Regions from separate parts of the Isoptericola sp. b408 genome, predicted to be linked through region 3. Evidence: riboswitches for the same ligand, from Rfam matches in the RefSeq annotation. Region 3 holds a riboswitch; each other region holds the start of a gene.
What was found. A riboswitch is a leader RNA that binds a small molecule or an ion and turns the genes downstream of it on or off. The one in region 3 is predicted to bind cyclic di-AMP.
Positions count from the first base shown of each region.

Region 1: another riboswitch for cyclic di-AMP. It lies ahead of Q6347_RS02790 (C40 family peptidase); the one in region 3 lies ahead of Q6347_RS12970 (C40 family peptidase).
Region 2: another riboswitch for cyclic di-AMP. It lies ahead of Q6347_RS00900 (D-alanyl-D-alanine carboxypeptidase family protein); the one in region 3 lies ahead of Q6347_RS12970 (C40 family peptidase).

Region 1 covers NZ_JAUQYQ010000001.1:616,048-621,207, forward strand. Annotated here, with positions in the region: gene clpB (ATP-dependent chaperone ClpB) at 1-1,219, shown strand, start outside; gene Q6347_RS02790 (C40 family peptidase) at 1,302-2,645, opposite strand; cyclic di-AMP (ydaO/yuaA leader) riboswitch at 2,650-2,793, opposite strand; gene Q6347_RS02795 (septum formation family protein) at 3,088-3,780, opposite strand; gene Q6347_RS02800 (anaerobic ribonucleoside-triphosphate reductase activating protein) at 3,827-4,537, opposite strand; gene Q6347_RS02805 (ribonucleoside triphosphate reductase) at 4,527-5,160, opposite strand, start outside.
Region 2 covers NZ_JAUQYQ010000001.1:192,666-197,825, forward strand. Annotated here, with positions in the region: gene Q6347_RS00890 (acyl-CoA dehydrogenase family protein) at 1-692, opposite strand, end outside; gene Q6347_RS00895 (ketopantoate reductase family protein) at 765-1,715, opposite strand; cyclic di-AMP (ydaO/yuaA leader) riboswitch at 1,856-2,022, shown strand; gene Q6347_RS00900 (D-alanyl-D-alanine carboxypeptidase family protein) at 2,042-2,983, shown strand; gene gtfA (sucrose phosphorylase) at 2,996-4,528, opposite strand; gene Q6347_RS00910 (DUF2180 family protein) at 4,722-4,943, shown strand; gene Q6347_RS00915 (DUF3626 domain-containing protein) at 4,953-5,160, opposite strand, start outside.
Region 3 covers NZ_JAUQYQ010000004.1:314,221-319,380, reverse strand. Annotated here, with positions in the region: gene Q6347_RS12980 (universal stress protein) at 1-176, opposite strand, end outside; gene Q6347_RS12975 (C40 family peptidase) at 378-1,220, opposite strand; cyclic di-AMP (ydaO/yuaA leader) riboswitch at 1,223-1,387, opposite strand; gene Q6347_RS12970 (C40 family peptidase) at 1,650-2,447, opposite strand; cyclic di-AMP (ydaO/yuaA leader) riboswitch at 2,450-2,613, opposite strand; gene Q6347_RS12965 (metal-dependent transcriptional regulator) at 2,749-3,450, opposite strand; gene serC (phosphoserine transaminase) at 3,490-4,617, shown strand; gene Q6347_RS12955 (MFS transporter) at 4,660-5,160, opposite strand, start outside.

The DNA.
Region 1 (5,160 bases), on a different contig from region 3:
GCGCTGGGAGGCCGAGAAGGCCGGCCACAACCGGGTGGGCGACCTGCGCGCCCGCATCGACGAGCTGCGCACCGAGGCCGACCGCCTGCAGCGCCAGGGCGACCTCGAGTCCGCCGCGCGCCTGCTCTACGGGGAGATCCCGCAGGTCGAGCGCGAGCTCGTCGAGGCCGAGCAGGCCGAGGCCTCCGAGGAGGCGGCCGAGGAGGCGGCGCACGAGACGCCGATGATCGCCGACAAGGTCGGGGCGGACGAGGTCGCCGAGGTCGTCTCGGCCTGGACCGGCATCCCCGCCGGCCGCATGCTCCAGGGGGAGACCGAGAAGCTCCTGCACATGGAGGACGTGCTCGGCGAGCGGCTCATCGGGCAGCAGGCGGCGGTGCGCTCCGTGTCCGACGCCGTGCGGCGCTCGCGGGCCGGGGTGGCGGACCCCGACCGGCCCACGGGGTCCTTCCTGTTCCTCGGGCCGACCGGTGTCGGCAAGACCGAGCTCGCCAAGTCCCTGGCCGAGTTCCTCTTCGACGACGAGCGCGCCATGGTGCGCATCGACATGTCCGAGTACTCCGAGAAGCACTCGGTGGCGCGGCTGGTCGGCGCACCCCCCGGGTACGTCGGCTACGAGGAGGGCGGGCAGCTCACCGAGGCCGTGCGCCGTCGGCCCTACTCCGTGGTGCTGCTCGACGAGGTGGAGAAGGCCCACCCCGAGGTCTTCGACATCCTGCTGCAGGTGCTCGACGACGGTCGCCTCACCGACGGCCAGGGCCGCACCGTCGACTTCCGCAACACCATCCTGGTGCTGACCTCGAACCTCGGCTCGCAGTTCCTCGTCGACCCGGTGATGGACCAGGAGGCCAAGCGCGAGAGCGTCATGACGGCGGTGCGCACGGCCTTCAAGCCCGAGTTCCTCAACCGGCTGGACGACGTGGTCCTCTTCGACGCGCTGTCCCTCGACGAGCTGGGACGGATCGTCGAGCTGCAGGTCGCGGCGCTCGCCCAGCGGCTGGCCGACCGGCGCATCACGCTCGACGTGACGCCGTCCGCTCGCCGGTGGCTGGCGGTCGAGGGGTACGACCCCGCCTACGGCGCCCGCCCGCTGCGGCGGCTCGTCCAGCGCGAGATCGGCGACCGGCTGGCCCGCCGGCTGCTGTCCGGCGAGACGGCCGACGGGGACACCGTCGTCGTCGACCGGGTCGAGGGTGCCGAGGGGCTCTCGCTGGCCTGATCGTCGCCGGGACGACGACGGCCCCGCCCTCCGTGCGGAAGGCGGGGCCGTCGGGCGCTCGCGGCGCCCGGACCGGTGCCGGTCAGATGCGGATGAACCGCGGGCTGCTCTGCCAGATCTGGCGCTTCACCACGCCGACGCCCGGACGGGCCGACTCGATGATCCGGCCGTTGCCGGCGTAGATCCCGATGTGCCCCGGCGAGTAGACCAGGTCGCCCTGCCGGGCGTTGCTGCGCGAGACGCGCGTGCCGAGAGAGGCCTGGGCCGACGACGAGCGCGGCAGGGTCTTGCCGATCGCCTTCTTGTACACGTAGGACGTGAACCCCGAGCAGTCGAACCCGGTGGCGGGCGACGTGCCGCCCCACGAGTACCGGTGCCCGATGTAGTTGTGGGCGACCCGGACGACCTTCTGGCCGCGGGTCATCTTCGGCTTGACGTGGACCTTCCGGTACTTGGTCGACTTCTTGAGTCCCTCGGCCCGGGCCGGCACCCCGACGACGCGGATCCTGTTCTTGCCCAGGTCGTACTTGCCGAGCCCCGGCCGGAACCGGACGACCCCGTACTTGTTGGTCTTCTTCACGGCGACCTTGTCGCCGGAGATGAACAGGCGCACGCGGCCCTGGACGGGCTCGCCCCACTTGCGCAGCTTCACCGTGTACTTCGGGCGGGTGTGCCACTTGCCCTTCGTGGCCGTGTGACGGCTCTTGGAGACGTACATGTTGGTCGTCGCCTTGGGCTTGATCCACACCCTGCGGTGCTTCGTCACCTGCTCCAACCCGGTGGAGGCGGCCGGCGCGACGACGACGCGGATGCCGTTGCGGCCGACGTCGTAGTGGGAGAACCCGGGGCGGAAGTGGATCGTGCCGTCCCCGTCGAGGCTCTTGACCGCGACCTTGGTGCCCTGGACGTAGAGCCGGACCCGGCCGGCGAACGCCTCGCCGTCCGCGGTCGCGCGGACCGTGTAGCGGGGGCGGGTGTGGCCCTGTCCCTTGCGGCCGGTGCTGCGGGACTTCGACACCGAGACGTCGGGCGTCGTGCTCACGACGACGGGCTCCTCGGTGGCGGTGCCGGTGTCCTCGGCGGCCGGTTCCTCGGTCGGGGTCGTGGTCGTCCCGTCCGTGGTGGTCGTCGGCTCGGGCGACGCGGTGTCCTCGACGACGGGTTCCGGCGTCGGGGTCGCGGTGCCGTCGGAGACCGACGTGTCGGTCGCGTCCGTGGTGGTCGTGCCGGCCGAGGTGGTATCGCCGGCGACGGTCTCGTCCGTGGTGGTCGTGAGCGCGTCGTCGGCGGCGGCCGATCCGGCGCCGGCGACCAGCGTGCCGCCGGCGAGGGCCGCCGTGAGCGTCATGGCGACGGCGGCGTGGCGTTTCCTGGGGGTGCGCACGGCACCCTGCGGGCGCGCAGCATCCAGCGAGGGTGTGGACATGGGGTACTCCTCCAGCCGGCGAGATGAGCTGTCGGGTTAGGCCGAGAAGTGGTGGCCTGCCGCCGATGGACGGCTTCACCCCGAGGGTGGCGCTGACGTCACCCGAAGAACCTGGGTCTCCCGCTGCTGCCGTCGGTGCTCCGGTGGGCCGTCCCGTCGGCAGCACTGGGCACCGGGCCGGTCGCCGCCCGGTCTCCGGGCGACGACAGGACGCTAGCCCCGAAACGGTCGGAGGTCACGGTCAGATAACGGTCACCTCCTGCGCCGATGGTGGAGGCGGTGTGAAGGGATCCGGCGGCGGGACGCTGTCCGACATGACGGACACGGCACGCCGGAACCGTCGGAAACGGCCGTCGACCGAGGGCCGGGATCGGGCGATCGACCCATCCGGGGTGCCGGGGAGGTGAAGATCGGGCACCGATCCGATGACGTTCCCGGCCGCTCAGTCCAGGAGCGAGCCGGTCCGCGTGCCGTCCACGACGGCCACGCACAGCCCCGTGCGGTCCCCGGCGGCCCAGGACTCCTCGCTCGGCGCCCAGACCACCAGCTCGACCCGTGTGGAGTCGTCCGCGCGCGCCTGCGGGCCCAGGAGGTCCGGGGTGCAGCCCCGCGCGGTGCGGGCCGCGGCCTCGTCCGCGCCGGGCCAGACGGCGTCCGCCGACGCGTCGGTGCGCCCGACCACCTCGGCCGCGTGCGGCTCGCCGCACGGCACCACCTCGACGCGTCCCACGGCGCCGTCGGTCGGGGCCTCGGCGAGGCACGAGCCGAGGACGAGCTGCACGGCGTTGACGGTCTGCGGCGCGGTGACGTCGGCCGCGACGGGTTCCCACGCCTCCTCGCGCGTGCTCGTCGTCAGGTAGGAGGCCCCCACGGCGCCGCCGACCACGAGCAGGATCAGGGCGAGGACCGACAGCACCCAGATCCGGGCCCGGCGCCGCGCCGCGGCGCGCTCGGCCGGCGTGGGTCCGGGGGCGCCCCAGCGGGCCCCGGGGTCCACCGGCCGGCGGTCCGATGCGCCCGTCGGTGCCGGGCCGGGGGAGGGACGGGCCGGACCCCGCGTCCCGTCCGGGGCGGGGCCGGACGCCTCCGGGCCGGGCGAGGCGAAGGAGAGGTCGTCCTCGGGGCGCTCGGTCATGGGAGCCAACCTACCGAGCCGGGCGCTCCTTCCGGGTCCGGGCGGTTCAGACCCCCACGCGGCGCTCGACGCCCGGCAGGTCGTCCTCGCGCAGCACGTCGGACAGCCGTCGGCGGTCCAGGCGGCGCACCCACCCGGCCCGTGCGCCGTCCGGTCGCGCCTCCTGCAGCACCCACCGGCGGACGCCGAGCGCGGTGAGGCGCGCGCCGATCGCCAGGACGTCCTCGCGGGTGTGCACGGTGGGGTCGACGGTGGTGCGGATCTCGTGGTCGACCCCGGACTCGACCACGAGCCGGGCCGACTCCCACGCCGCCCGCCCGGACGGTGCCGCTCCGGTGACGAGCTCGTACCGGTCCGGCACCGCCTTGATGTCCAGGCCGACCCAGTCCACCAGGGGCAGCACGCGGGCGAGCCGGGTCGGCCAGGGGCCGCCGGAGTGCACGCCGACCTCGAGCCCGAGGTCGCGGACGTCGCGGCAGGCGTCCGCCAGGCCGGGCTGGAGGGTGGGTTCACCGCCGGAGATCACCAGGCCGTCCAGGAGGCTGCGGCGCTTGCGCAGCAGCTCGAGGACCTCCGACCAGGTCGCACCGGGCCGCCGCCGGGGGTCGATCAGGGAGGGGTTGTGGCAGTAGGTGCACCGCCACGGGCATCCCTGGGTGAACGCGGTGGCGACCAGACGACCGGGCCGGTCGACCGTCGAGAACGGCACGAAGCCGGCGATGCGCAGCGGTGCCCGGGCCGGCGCGTCAGGCGACATCGACGGTCACCGCCGCGGGCTCCCGGGAGGCCGCGGGCTCCCGGAACGGCACGCGCTCGGCGTACTCGCCCTGCTTGCCGGTGTTGAAGGACGCCACGGGGCGGAAGTACCCCATCACCCGGGTCCACACCTCGGTCCCGGCGCCGCAGGTCGGGCAGGACCGCACGTCGCCCGCGAGGTAGCCGTGCGTGGCGCAGATCGAGAACGTCGGCGTCACCGTGAGGTAGGGCAGCCGGTGGTTCTCCAGGGCACGGCGCACGAGCAGCCGGCACGACTCGGCGCCGGACATCTGCTCGCCCAGGTAGAGGTGCAGCACCGTGCCACCCGTGTAGCGCCGCTGCAGCTCGTCCTGGCGGGCGAGTGCCTCGAACGGGTCGTCGGTGAAGCCGACCGGGAGCTGGGTGGAGTTCGTGTAGTACGGCTGCTCCGGGGTCCCCGCCTGCAGGATCCCCGGGTAGCGGGCGCGGTCCTCGCGGGCGAACCGGTAGGTCGTGCCCTCGGCAGGGGTCGCCTCGAGGTTGTACAGGTGGCCGGTGCGCTCCTGGATCTCGACGAGGCGCGTGCGCAGGTGGTCGAGCAGCTCGAGGGCCGTGGCGTGCCCGGCCGGCGTGGTGATGTCCTCG
Region 2 (5,160 bases), on a different contig from region 3:
AGCAGGTACGTCCCGGCCGGGCCGGCGGGGACGGCCGCCGTGGTGTTGGCGCGGACGTCCGACCCGCCCTGCTTCTCCGTCATGGCCATGCCGACGAGCACGCCGGGTTTGTCCCCGGGAGCGGCCGGCGTGCCGTCGTAGGCGGACGACAGCAGGCGCGGTTCCCAGACGGCGGCGAGCTCCGGCGCGTGCCGCAGGGAGGGCACGGCCGCGTGCGTCATCGAGACGGGGCACGCATGGCCGGGCTCGACCTGCGAGAACAGCGAGAAGACGGCGCCCCGCACGACGTTCGCCCCGGGCCCCGGCTCCGCCCAGGCGCCCGTGTGCGCCCCGCGCTCGACGGCGGCGGCGAGCACCTCGTGGTAGGCGGGGTCGTACTCGACCTCGTCGAGGCGGCGGCCACGCCGGTCGTGGGTGTGCAGCACCGGCTCGTGGATGTTCGCCCGCTCGGCCGCGTGCTGGAATGCCGCGGTCCCGACGTGCGCCCCGGCCTCGACCAGTCGCTCCTCGCCCCAGTCGCCGCCGAACGCGTGCACCGCCTCGCGCAGCACCGGGAAGTCCAGGTACTCGTTGACGTCGACGCGTTCCGGCGGCTGGTTCACGACCTGGTGGGTGGTGCGGGGTGCCGGCTGACGCTGCGCGGGGTCCGGCGTCGCGACGTCCGGGGTCGTGGCGGGCGGACTCGCGGTCATGGGATCCTCCGTCGTCGTCGACCTCGTCCTCGAGGGGCCGGCTCCAGGATGTCCCCCCGGGGCACCTGCTCGCTACCCAGTGGCGCCGGCTCCCGTCGAGGCGCCCGGTGACGAGGTCGAGGACCGGCCGAGCTCGGTCACCAGCCGCCGGGTGAGGGGTGCGGGGACCTCGTGCCGGTCGGCGGCCCGCAGCACGGCCCCGCCGATGGCGTCGAGCTCCAGGGGCCGCCCGGCCTCGGCGTCACGCTGCATGGACGAGCGCGCCTCGGGCGGGAACGTGTCGTAGAAGCGCAGGGCCGTCTGGCTGGTGTCGGGACCGCCGCCGGCCCGGCCGATCGCGGCGACCTCCGCGACGAGCGCCGCGAGGGTGTCGCGACGCTCGGTCCGGAGCGTCCCGATCGGCTCCCCGTGGTAGGTCGTCAGCAGGGCGAAGGGCGCGAGGAGCCCGAGCTTGCCCCACAGCATCGCCCCCTCGTCGTCGCGGACCAGCGTGGTGACCCCCGCGTCCCGCAGGATCGTCGCCGCGGCCTCGAGCCGGTCGGGGGGCGCGGTGCTGCTGGCCAGGTCCACCTCGACGAAGGGGCTGCCGTGCACGATCCGCCCGGGAGCGGTCCGGGTGGACTCGACGCGGATGACACCGGCGGCGACGGACGCCGGCGCGAACCGCTCGCGCAGGGCGGCGACGTGCTCGACCCCGTTGAGCAGCGGCACGACGAGCCCGGCGGCGACGTGCTCGGCGGGGACCCGGTCCAGGGCCTCCGGCAGCGACGGGTGCTTGACGGCGACCAGGCACAGGTCGACCGGCTCGCGCAGCTCGGTGTCCGCCTCGACCTCGGCCGAGAAGTCCCCGAAGAAGCCGCTGGTGACGCGGAGGCCGTCGGAACGGAGGGTCGACGCCGTCTCGGGGCCGGCCAGGACGATCACGCGATGGCCCGCCCGGGCGGCCAGCGCTCCCACCAGCCCGCCGACGCCCCCCGGGCCCAGCACGGCGATCGTCGAACGACGTGACGTCCGTTCCGCCATCGTCCACCTTCTTCCTGCGAATCGGGTCAGAGGTTGGTCAACGTAGCGCACCCGTGATCTACCCGTGACAACTCGCGGCGGGAGGGATAGTGTCCAGGCAGCTCACACCCCAGGTGAGATGTCCGAGGCGGGCGCCGAGCCCTGTCACCGCCCCGGAGCCGGACGACACGAACGACAGGGACGGGGGACCCACTCTCGGGCACCACGGTGCCCTCGGGGTGAAGCCGTGCAGGGACGCCCTGCCGGCCGGGTCAGTCTCCGACCCGAACCCGACAGCTAACCCCGCAGGCGCCAGGAGAATGTTCGATGCGACCCCGCACCGCCCGATGAGGCACACGCGCGACCTGCCCGCGCTCCCCGACGCGACCGCACGACCCGCACCCACGAGGGCACGTGCCAAGGGACGACACACCGCGAGCCACGCGGCTCGACGCCGCCGCACCGGCCCGACCTGGTCCTCGCTCGCGCCCACGAGCTGGCCGCTGAGCATCGGCCTGGGCCTCGCCGTCACGATGGCGACCACGACCGGCATGGCCGTGGCCTCCAACACGACCGAGCTGCCGCGCGCCACGAGCCCGGAGGCCGCGCCCTCCGGCGTCCGCGCCCCGGGTGACGCCGCCGCCGACCTCGCGGCCGTGACGAGCGCCGCGAAGCAGGCGGCCCTGCTCGCCGACCGTGGCCAGGCCGCCTCCCGGAACGCCGACCGGGCCGCGCCGACGACGTCCCGCGCGGCCGGTGGCTCGGTCGGCGGCACCGTCGTGCCGGCGGACGCCACGATGTCCGCGGAGAAGGTCGCCCTGTCCGTCGAGGCGGCGCCCGAGCCCCCGCCGCCGCCGCTGCCCGGCTGCGACGGCTACGCCAGCGGCACCGGGTCCAACGGGTACGTCCCCGAGAGCGAGATGTGCACCCTGTGGGACGGGACCACCCGGATCCGCGCCGACGCGGGTGTCGCCCTCGCCCGGCTCAACCTGGCCTACCGCGTGGTCTTCGGCGAGAACATGTGCATCACCGACGGCTACCGGAGCTACTCCGCGCAGGTCGCGACCAAGGAGGCCAAGGGGTACCTGGCCGCCACGCCCGGCACCTCGAACCACGGGTGGGGTCTGGCCGTGGACCTCTGCCCGGAGACGTACTCCGGCAGCCGCTACGACTGGCTCCGCGCGAACGCGCCGGCCTACGGCTGGGACAACCCCGACTGGGCGATCTACGACAAGTACGAGCCGTGGCACTGGGAGTACACGGACGCCGTCACCGAGATGGGCGGCTGAGACCGGACGATCTCAAGGCCCCACCGGGCCGCCGAGGTCGTCCGGGGTGAAGGCGGCGAGGTCGACCGACGCCTCGCCCCGCCCACCGGAGGACCAGGTCAGGGTCCCGGCGCCGCTGGCCAGGTCGACCTCGAGGACCGCGACGGCGTCGGGCACCTCGACGCCGCGGCGCTCCATGCTCAGCACCGTGCCGTGGAGCGTCGCGTCGACGTCGCCGTCGAACGCCGGGAACGTGTTGCGGAACCGGCACAGGGCCAGCATCCGCCGCACCACCGGCGTCTCGAGCGCGGCGTCGATCTCCTCCGCCGTGTAGTGGTGGCGGTTGATGTCCCGCCCCACGCCCGTACGCTGCAGGAGCTCGACGTCGTTCTCTCCCGCCAGCAGGCCGACGTAGTAGACCTGCGGGATGCCGGGCGTGAAGAGCTGGAGCGCTCGCGCGGCGAGATAGCGCGCGTCGTCGCGGCCGAGCGCGTCGTAGAAGGTCGAGTTCACCTGGTACAGGTCGAGGTTCGACGCCGCGGCACCCGTCGCCGCGGCCGACGCACCGCCGGTCCGCTCGTGGATCCCCTCCACGAGGGCGTCGATCTGGGCCGGGTCCAGCAGGCCGGGGCGATCCGGCTCCCCCGGTTCGACGGTCTGGTCGGGGCCGACGTCGATGACCCCGATCCCGTCGTGGGTGTCGAGCACCGTGACGGCGTTGCGGGGACGTTCACGCAGCCAGTCGAGCAGCGCCGTGCCGTCGCCGGTGTACAGCGCGTGCAGCACGAGCGGAGGCAGCGCGAAGTCGTAGACGAGGTCCACCTCCCGCGCGATCTCGATCTGACGCCGGTAGTAGGAGTGCACCTCGACCAGGACGTCCACACCCCGCTCCCGCGCCCGTGCCGCGAAGTCCGCGATGAAGGCGAAGGTCTCGGGCGTCATGAAGCACGTGCTGCCCGGCGTCTTGACCGCGTACCCGACGGCGTCGAGGCGCACCTGGCGCACCCCGGCCGCCGCGACCGTGTCGAGGATCGAGGTGAGGTAGTCCTGGCCGAGCTCGGAGCTCAGGTCGATGTCGATCTGCTGGGGCGTGAACGTCGTCCACACGTAGCGCAGCGCGTCCCCGAGCCGCAGCGCCGTGAACGGCAGCCCGGGCCGGGGCCGGTAGATGCGGGCCAGCTCCTCCTCCCGTGCGCCGTCCGGGAAGACCGACGACATCGTGAGGAACATCGGTGCCCACGGCGAGGCGTCGCCGTGGGCGACGACGTCGCGGAACGCCGCGGAGTCGGCGGAGACGTGGTTGACGATGAGGTCGACCATCACGTCGTGGGTGCGGGACAGGTCACGCACGTCGTCCCATGTCCCCAGGCGCGGGTCGACGGCCGTGTGGTCGACGGGGTCGAAGCCGGCGTCCGCGCCGTCGAAGGGCGTGTAGAACGGCAGGACGTGCACGCCCCCGAACGACTCGGCGACCTCGTAGCGGCGCAGGAAGCGCGCCAGCCCCCGCAGGTCGCCGCCGAGCCGGTCGGCGTAGGCGATGAGCTGGACCTGGTCCGCGGTTCCCATGCGCTCACCCTCCGTCGGGTCCGCCGGCGTGTTCCTCGCCCGCCATCATGCGGCACCCCCGGCCTCCACGCCCACCGTGCACACCTCGTGCGTGTCACCCGGACGCTGGGAGAATGGGAGGACACGACCCGCGGGGCCCCGGACGGCCGGCAGCGAGCGCGACGGAGCCTCGACACGTACCAGGAGATGTCCCATGAACTGTTTCGAATGCGCCACCGAGCACCAGGCCACCACCCCGGCGGTCACCGTCTGCTCGCAGTGCGGCGCCGGCTCGTGCATCAAGCACACCCGGGCCGCCCACGCGCACAAGGAGGTCTACTACTCCCCCGGGGCACCCGGCGAGCGCGACCTCGGCCGCCGCATGTTCTGCACGACGTGCGCACCCGACTTCGCCCACACGATCGACGTCGCGTAGCGGCCCCGGCTAGGGAAGGGCGCCGCTGCGGCGTCCGTAACGGGCCAGCAGGTGCCACACCTGCTTCAGCGTCTGGGGGTCGACGTCGTCGGCTCCGCGCCACGGGCCCAGCAGCGCGGGCGTCAGCTCGCCCTCGGCGGCGACGGACTCGGCGAGCCGGACCGGTTCCGGCCCCCGGTAGCGCTCGTCGAACGCGGTCGGGAAGGCCCGATAGCCG
Region 3 (5,160 bases):
TCGAGGGCCGCGTAGCCGCCGTCCAGGGAGGCGGCCGTGAAGGACGGCAACGAGTAGCTGCACACGACGTGCAGGCTCCACCCGACACGTGCCGCGTACGCCGCGGCCCAGTCCAGGGCGTGCATGCTCGCGTCGGAACCGTCGACCCCCACCAGGACGACCTCAGGACGTGTCATCTCGCGCCTCCCGTCTGCGTCCGGACCTCGCCGTCCGGCATCCGCCTGGTTCAAGCCTAACGAAAGCGCCCCGCAAGACGCAGCAAAGGCCGCCCGGCGACACCGCGTGGCGCGCTCGGGGGCCGGGCCGTGCCCGGACGCACGACGCCCCGGCACTCACGAGGAGTGCCGGGGCGTCGGGGCGGACGGTCGAGGCGTCGGTCAGCCGGTGACCCGCAGGAAGGTCGGGCTGGACTGCCAGAGGCTGGACTGGCGGACGGTCCAGCCGCCGGGGCGCGTGGCCTCGATCTGCTGGCCGTTGCCGATGTAGATCGAGATGTGCCCCGGGGACCAGATGAGGTCGCCCGGCTGCGCCGACGACTGCGAGATCTGCGTCGTGTTGGACGCGCTGAGGATCGCGCTCGAGGAGTGCGGCAGCGAGACGCCGACCTGCGCGTACACGTAGGTCACCAGGCCCGAGCAGTCGAACCCGGACGGCGAGGCGCCGCCGACGACGTACGGCGTGCCGAGGTAGCGGGCCGCGATGGACACGACCTGCGAACCCCGCGAGCTGTCGGCCGTCGGCGTCGAGGAGCTGGAGCTGGAGCTCTCGGTCGAGCTCGACGAGGACGAGGACGACGACGAGGACGAGCTCGACGTCGACGTGGGCTCCCGCTCGGCGGAGCGCGAGGTGGTCGTCTCGCGCACGGGCTCCGGCTCGGGCTCGGGCTCGGGGGCCGCCTTGATGTCCGCCTTCTCGGCGATCTTCGGCGTCACGCGCTCGACCTGGACCTTGGCACCGGAGTCGACGGTGACCACGGGCGCGGACTCCAGGGCCTCGCGGGCCTGGTCGGTCAGCGAACCGAGGTCCACGGTGCTCAGCTTCTTGGCCGCGTCCGAGTCCACGGGCGCGGCGTGCGCGGCGGTGGCGCCACCGATCGTGGAGACCAGCAGACCGCCGGCGGTGGCCATCACGGCAGCACGACGGCTCGCGGCTGCAGATGGTGCGGTGATGGGGCGGCGGGCGGCCAGGTGCCGACCGCGCGTCGTGGTGCGTGCGTTCACGTCTTCCCTCTCCTGTCCGCCTACGAAGTCAGCTGTCGGGTTCGGGTGGGAGAAATCACCCGGCCCCACGGTTCGGACGAACCGTGGGACTTCACCCCGAGGACACCGTGTCCGGTGCCCGAGAGTGGGTCCCCCGCCCCTGCCTAGGGTCTCGGTTCCCGACCGGCGGCAGGGCTCGGCGTCCGGTCGAGGTCCGGCAGACTGCTCCACCGGACGCGAGAACGGTATCTGATACACGCCCCGATGTCACGTTTCGATCACGATCTGCGGCGATACACGTCCGAGGGGCCCGCAGAGGGCACTGCGCCCCCCGCTGAGTCCCTCGAGGGGTGTCCGGCGTCCGGGACCCCCGGGAGCACCTCGCGGCACGACAGAGGGCCCTGCCGCGCTCTGCGCGCGACAGGGCCCTCGGCACGAGGTGCCGGCGTCTCAGCCGACTCGGATGAAGGTCGGGTTGGACTGCCAGATGTTCCGGAACTGGATCGTCTTGCCCGGACGCGGGGCGTCGATCTGCGTGTTGCCACCCGCGTAGATGGAGATGTGGCCCGGGGTCCAGATGAGGTCGCCCGGCTGCGCGGCGGAGCGGGAGACCACGCTGCCGGCGTAGCGCTGGTCCGAGGACGACCGCGGCAGCGAGATACCGGCCTGGGCGTACACGTACTGGGTGAACCCGGAGCAGTCGAAGCCGGACGGCGTGGTGCCACCGGAGACGTACGGGACGCCCACGTAGCGCGAGGCGATGGAGACGATCGTCGACCCGACGGCGGAGTCCGGCACGGCCGTGGTGGCCGAGGAGGACGTCGTCGTCGAGGAGGAGGAGGACGAGCTCGAGAGCGACTCGCGCTCGGAGGAGCGCGACGGCGCCGCCTCGCGCACGGGCTCCGGCTCGGGCTCCGGCGCGGCCTTGATGTCCGCCCGCTCGACGATCGTGGGCGTCACGCGCTCGACCTGGACCTTGGCCTCGGCGTCGACGGTGACCACCGGGGCCGCCTCGAGCGCCTGGCGCGCCTGGTCGGTCAGCGCACCCAGGTCCACGGTGCTCAGCTTCTTGGCCGCGTCCGCGTCCACCGGCGCCGCGTGGGCGGCGCTCGCGCCACCGATCGTGGAAACCAGGAGACCACCGGCGGTCGCCACCACAGCAGCCCGACGGCCTGCGGCCGCGGAGGGGGCCGCCATCATGGGGCGGCGTGCGGCGCGGTGCTTACCGCGCATGCTGCGAGCAGTCACGTTCAACCTCTCCGTTCGCCTACGAGGTCAGCTGTCGGGTTCGGGTGGGAGAAAACACCCGGCCCCGCGGTCCGTACGAACCGTGGGACTTCACCCCGAGGACACCGTCACCGGTGCCCGAATCGTGGGTCCCCCGCCCCTGTCGTGCGGTCATCCGTGGGAACCAGGACGGTGACAGGGTTAGGCGCCCGTCCCGGTACTCGCGCGAGACACCCGCGCGAGCGAGTCTGACCGTACCGGAACCTCCCCGCCGATGTCACGCTCCGGTCACGTCTCGCGTCCGATGCGTCGCGTCGAGATCTCAGCGGGCTGCGACGAAGAGGTGCTTGGCCAGCTCCTCCGGCAGCTCCAGGGCACCGTCACCGTCGACCAGACGGACGACGAAGTCGTCGCCGGCGCGCTCCACCTCGATGCTCGCGCCCGGGAAGAGGCCCGCGTCGGACAGCCGCAGGAGGAACTCGTCGTCGACCTGGACCGGCTCGGCGATGCGGCGCAGCACGACCGTCGCGGAGGCGTCGGCCCCGGACTCCAGGTACAGCGGCAGGGACTGCACGCCCTCGAGGAACGGCAGCTCCTCGTACTGCTCCCCCAGCTCCGACAGCCCCGGGATCGGGTTGCCGTACGGGTCGTGGTGCGGGTGGTCGAGCAGGGTCACCAGCCGACGCTCGACGAGGTCGCTCATGACGTGCTCCCACCGGCAGGCCTCGTTGTGCACCTGCGGCCAGTCGAGCTTGATGACGTCGGTGAGCAGACGCTCGGCCAGACGGTGCTTGCGCATGACCCGCACGGCCTTCTCCTGACCGTCGGCGGTCAGCTCGAGGTGCCGGTCACCGGTGACGACGACCAGACCGTCCCGCTCCATCCGCGCGACCGTCTGGGAGACGGTCGGGCCCGAGTGCCCCAGACGTTCCGCGATCCGGGCGCGCAGCGGCGTGATGCCTTCCTCACCCAGCTCGTAGATCGTCTTCAGGTACATCTCGGTGGTGTCGATCAGGTCCGTCACGTCCGCTCCCGTCTTGAGGCCCGGGCCTAGTCTATTCGCATGACCCTCCAGATCCCCGCGTCGATGCTGCCCTCCGACGGCCGCTTCGGCTCCGGCCCCTCCAAGGTGCGCACGGGCCAGGTCGAGGCCCTCGTCGCGGCCGGCGACCCGGCACGCCCGGTGCTCGGCACGTCGCACCGGCAGGCGCCGGTCAAGGATCTGGTGCACCGGGTGCGCACGGGCCTGACCGAGTTGTTCGACCTGCCCGCGGGGTACGAGGTGGCCCTCGGCAACGGCGGGTCGACCGCCTTCTGGGAGGTCGCCACGGCGTCCCTCGTCCGACGGCGGGCCCAGCATGCCGTGTTCGGGGAGTTCGGGGCCAAGTTCGCCGCCGCCACCGCCCGGGCACCCTTCCTCGACGACCCCGAGGTGGTCGAGGCCGCACCCGGGACGGTGGCCCACCTGACGCCGTCGGACGCCGTGGACGTCTACGCCACCCCGCACAACGAGACCTCGACCGGGGCGGTCGCCCCCGTGCGCCGCCCGGGCGGCCCCGACCAGCTCCTGCTGACCGACGCGACCTCGGGTGCGGGCGCGCTGCCGGTCGACCTGCACGAGACCGACGTCTACTACTTCGGCCCGCAGAAGGCCTTCGCCGCCGACGGCGGCCTGTGGCTGGCGCTGTGCTCCCCGGCGGCCGTGGAGCGCGCCCGGGAGGTGGAGTCGTCCGGCGACGGCCGGTGGGTGCCGGAGTTCCTGTCGCTGACCACGGCGCTGGAGAACTCCCGCCAGGACCAGACGCTGAACACCCCCGCCGTCGGGACGCTGGTCATGCTGGCCGACCAGGTCGAGTGGCTGCTCGAGCACGGCGGGCTGGACTGGTCCGTGCGCCGCTGCGAGCGCTCGGCGCAGGTCCTGTACGGCTGGGCGGCGGCGACGCCGTGGGCGACACCCTTCGTCACCGACCCGGCGGAGCGCTCCCCGGTGGTGGGCACGATCGACCTGGACCCGTCGGTCGACGCGGGGGCCGTCGTCGGGCTGCTCCGCGACCACGGGATCCTCGACGTCTTCCCCTACCGCAAGCTGGGCCGCAACCAGCTGCGCGTCGGCATGTTCCCCGCGGTGGACCCGGACGACGTCGCGGCGCTCACGGAGTGCATCACCTACGTGGTCGACCGGCTCGGCTGACGAGGCTGACGGGGACGGCGAGCGCGGCCGGCGCGCCCGACGTCAGGCCGGCCGGGCCTGCTCCGCCGGGACCGGCTCGTCCCCGGCCGGGACCGGCGGGTCGAGATAGACGACCTCGAGGTGCGGTCGGCGCAGCAGCCGGTAGCGCACCGTGACGCGCCAGGACCGCATCGCCCAGACGGTGGCCGCGAGCGCCACGGCGAGGGTGGTGATCGACCCGACGAGGATCGACCAGCGCGGCCCGAACGCCTCGCCGATCCAGCCGACGACGGGTGAGCCGATCGGCGTGGAGCCGAGGAACACCATCATGTAGAGGGCCATGACCCGCCCGCGCATCACCGGGTCGATCGAGGTCTGGATGGTGGAGTTGGCCGCGGTCATCATCGTCAGCGCGGACAGGCCGACCGGGATGGTCGTGACGACGTAGAGCCAGTAGGTCGGCATGAGGGCGTTGACCGCCGTCGCGACCGCGAAGGCGAAGGCCGCACCGATGACGAGCCGCACCCGCGGGCGCTCGCGCCGGGCGGCGAGCAGCGCGCCGGT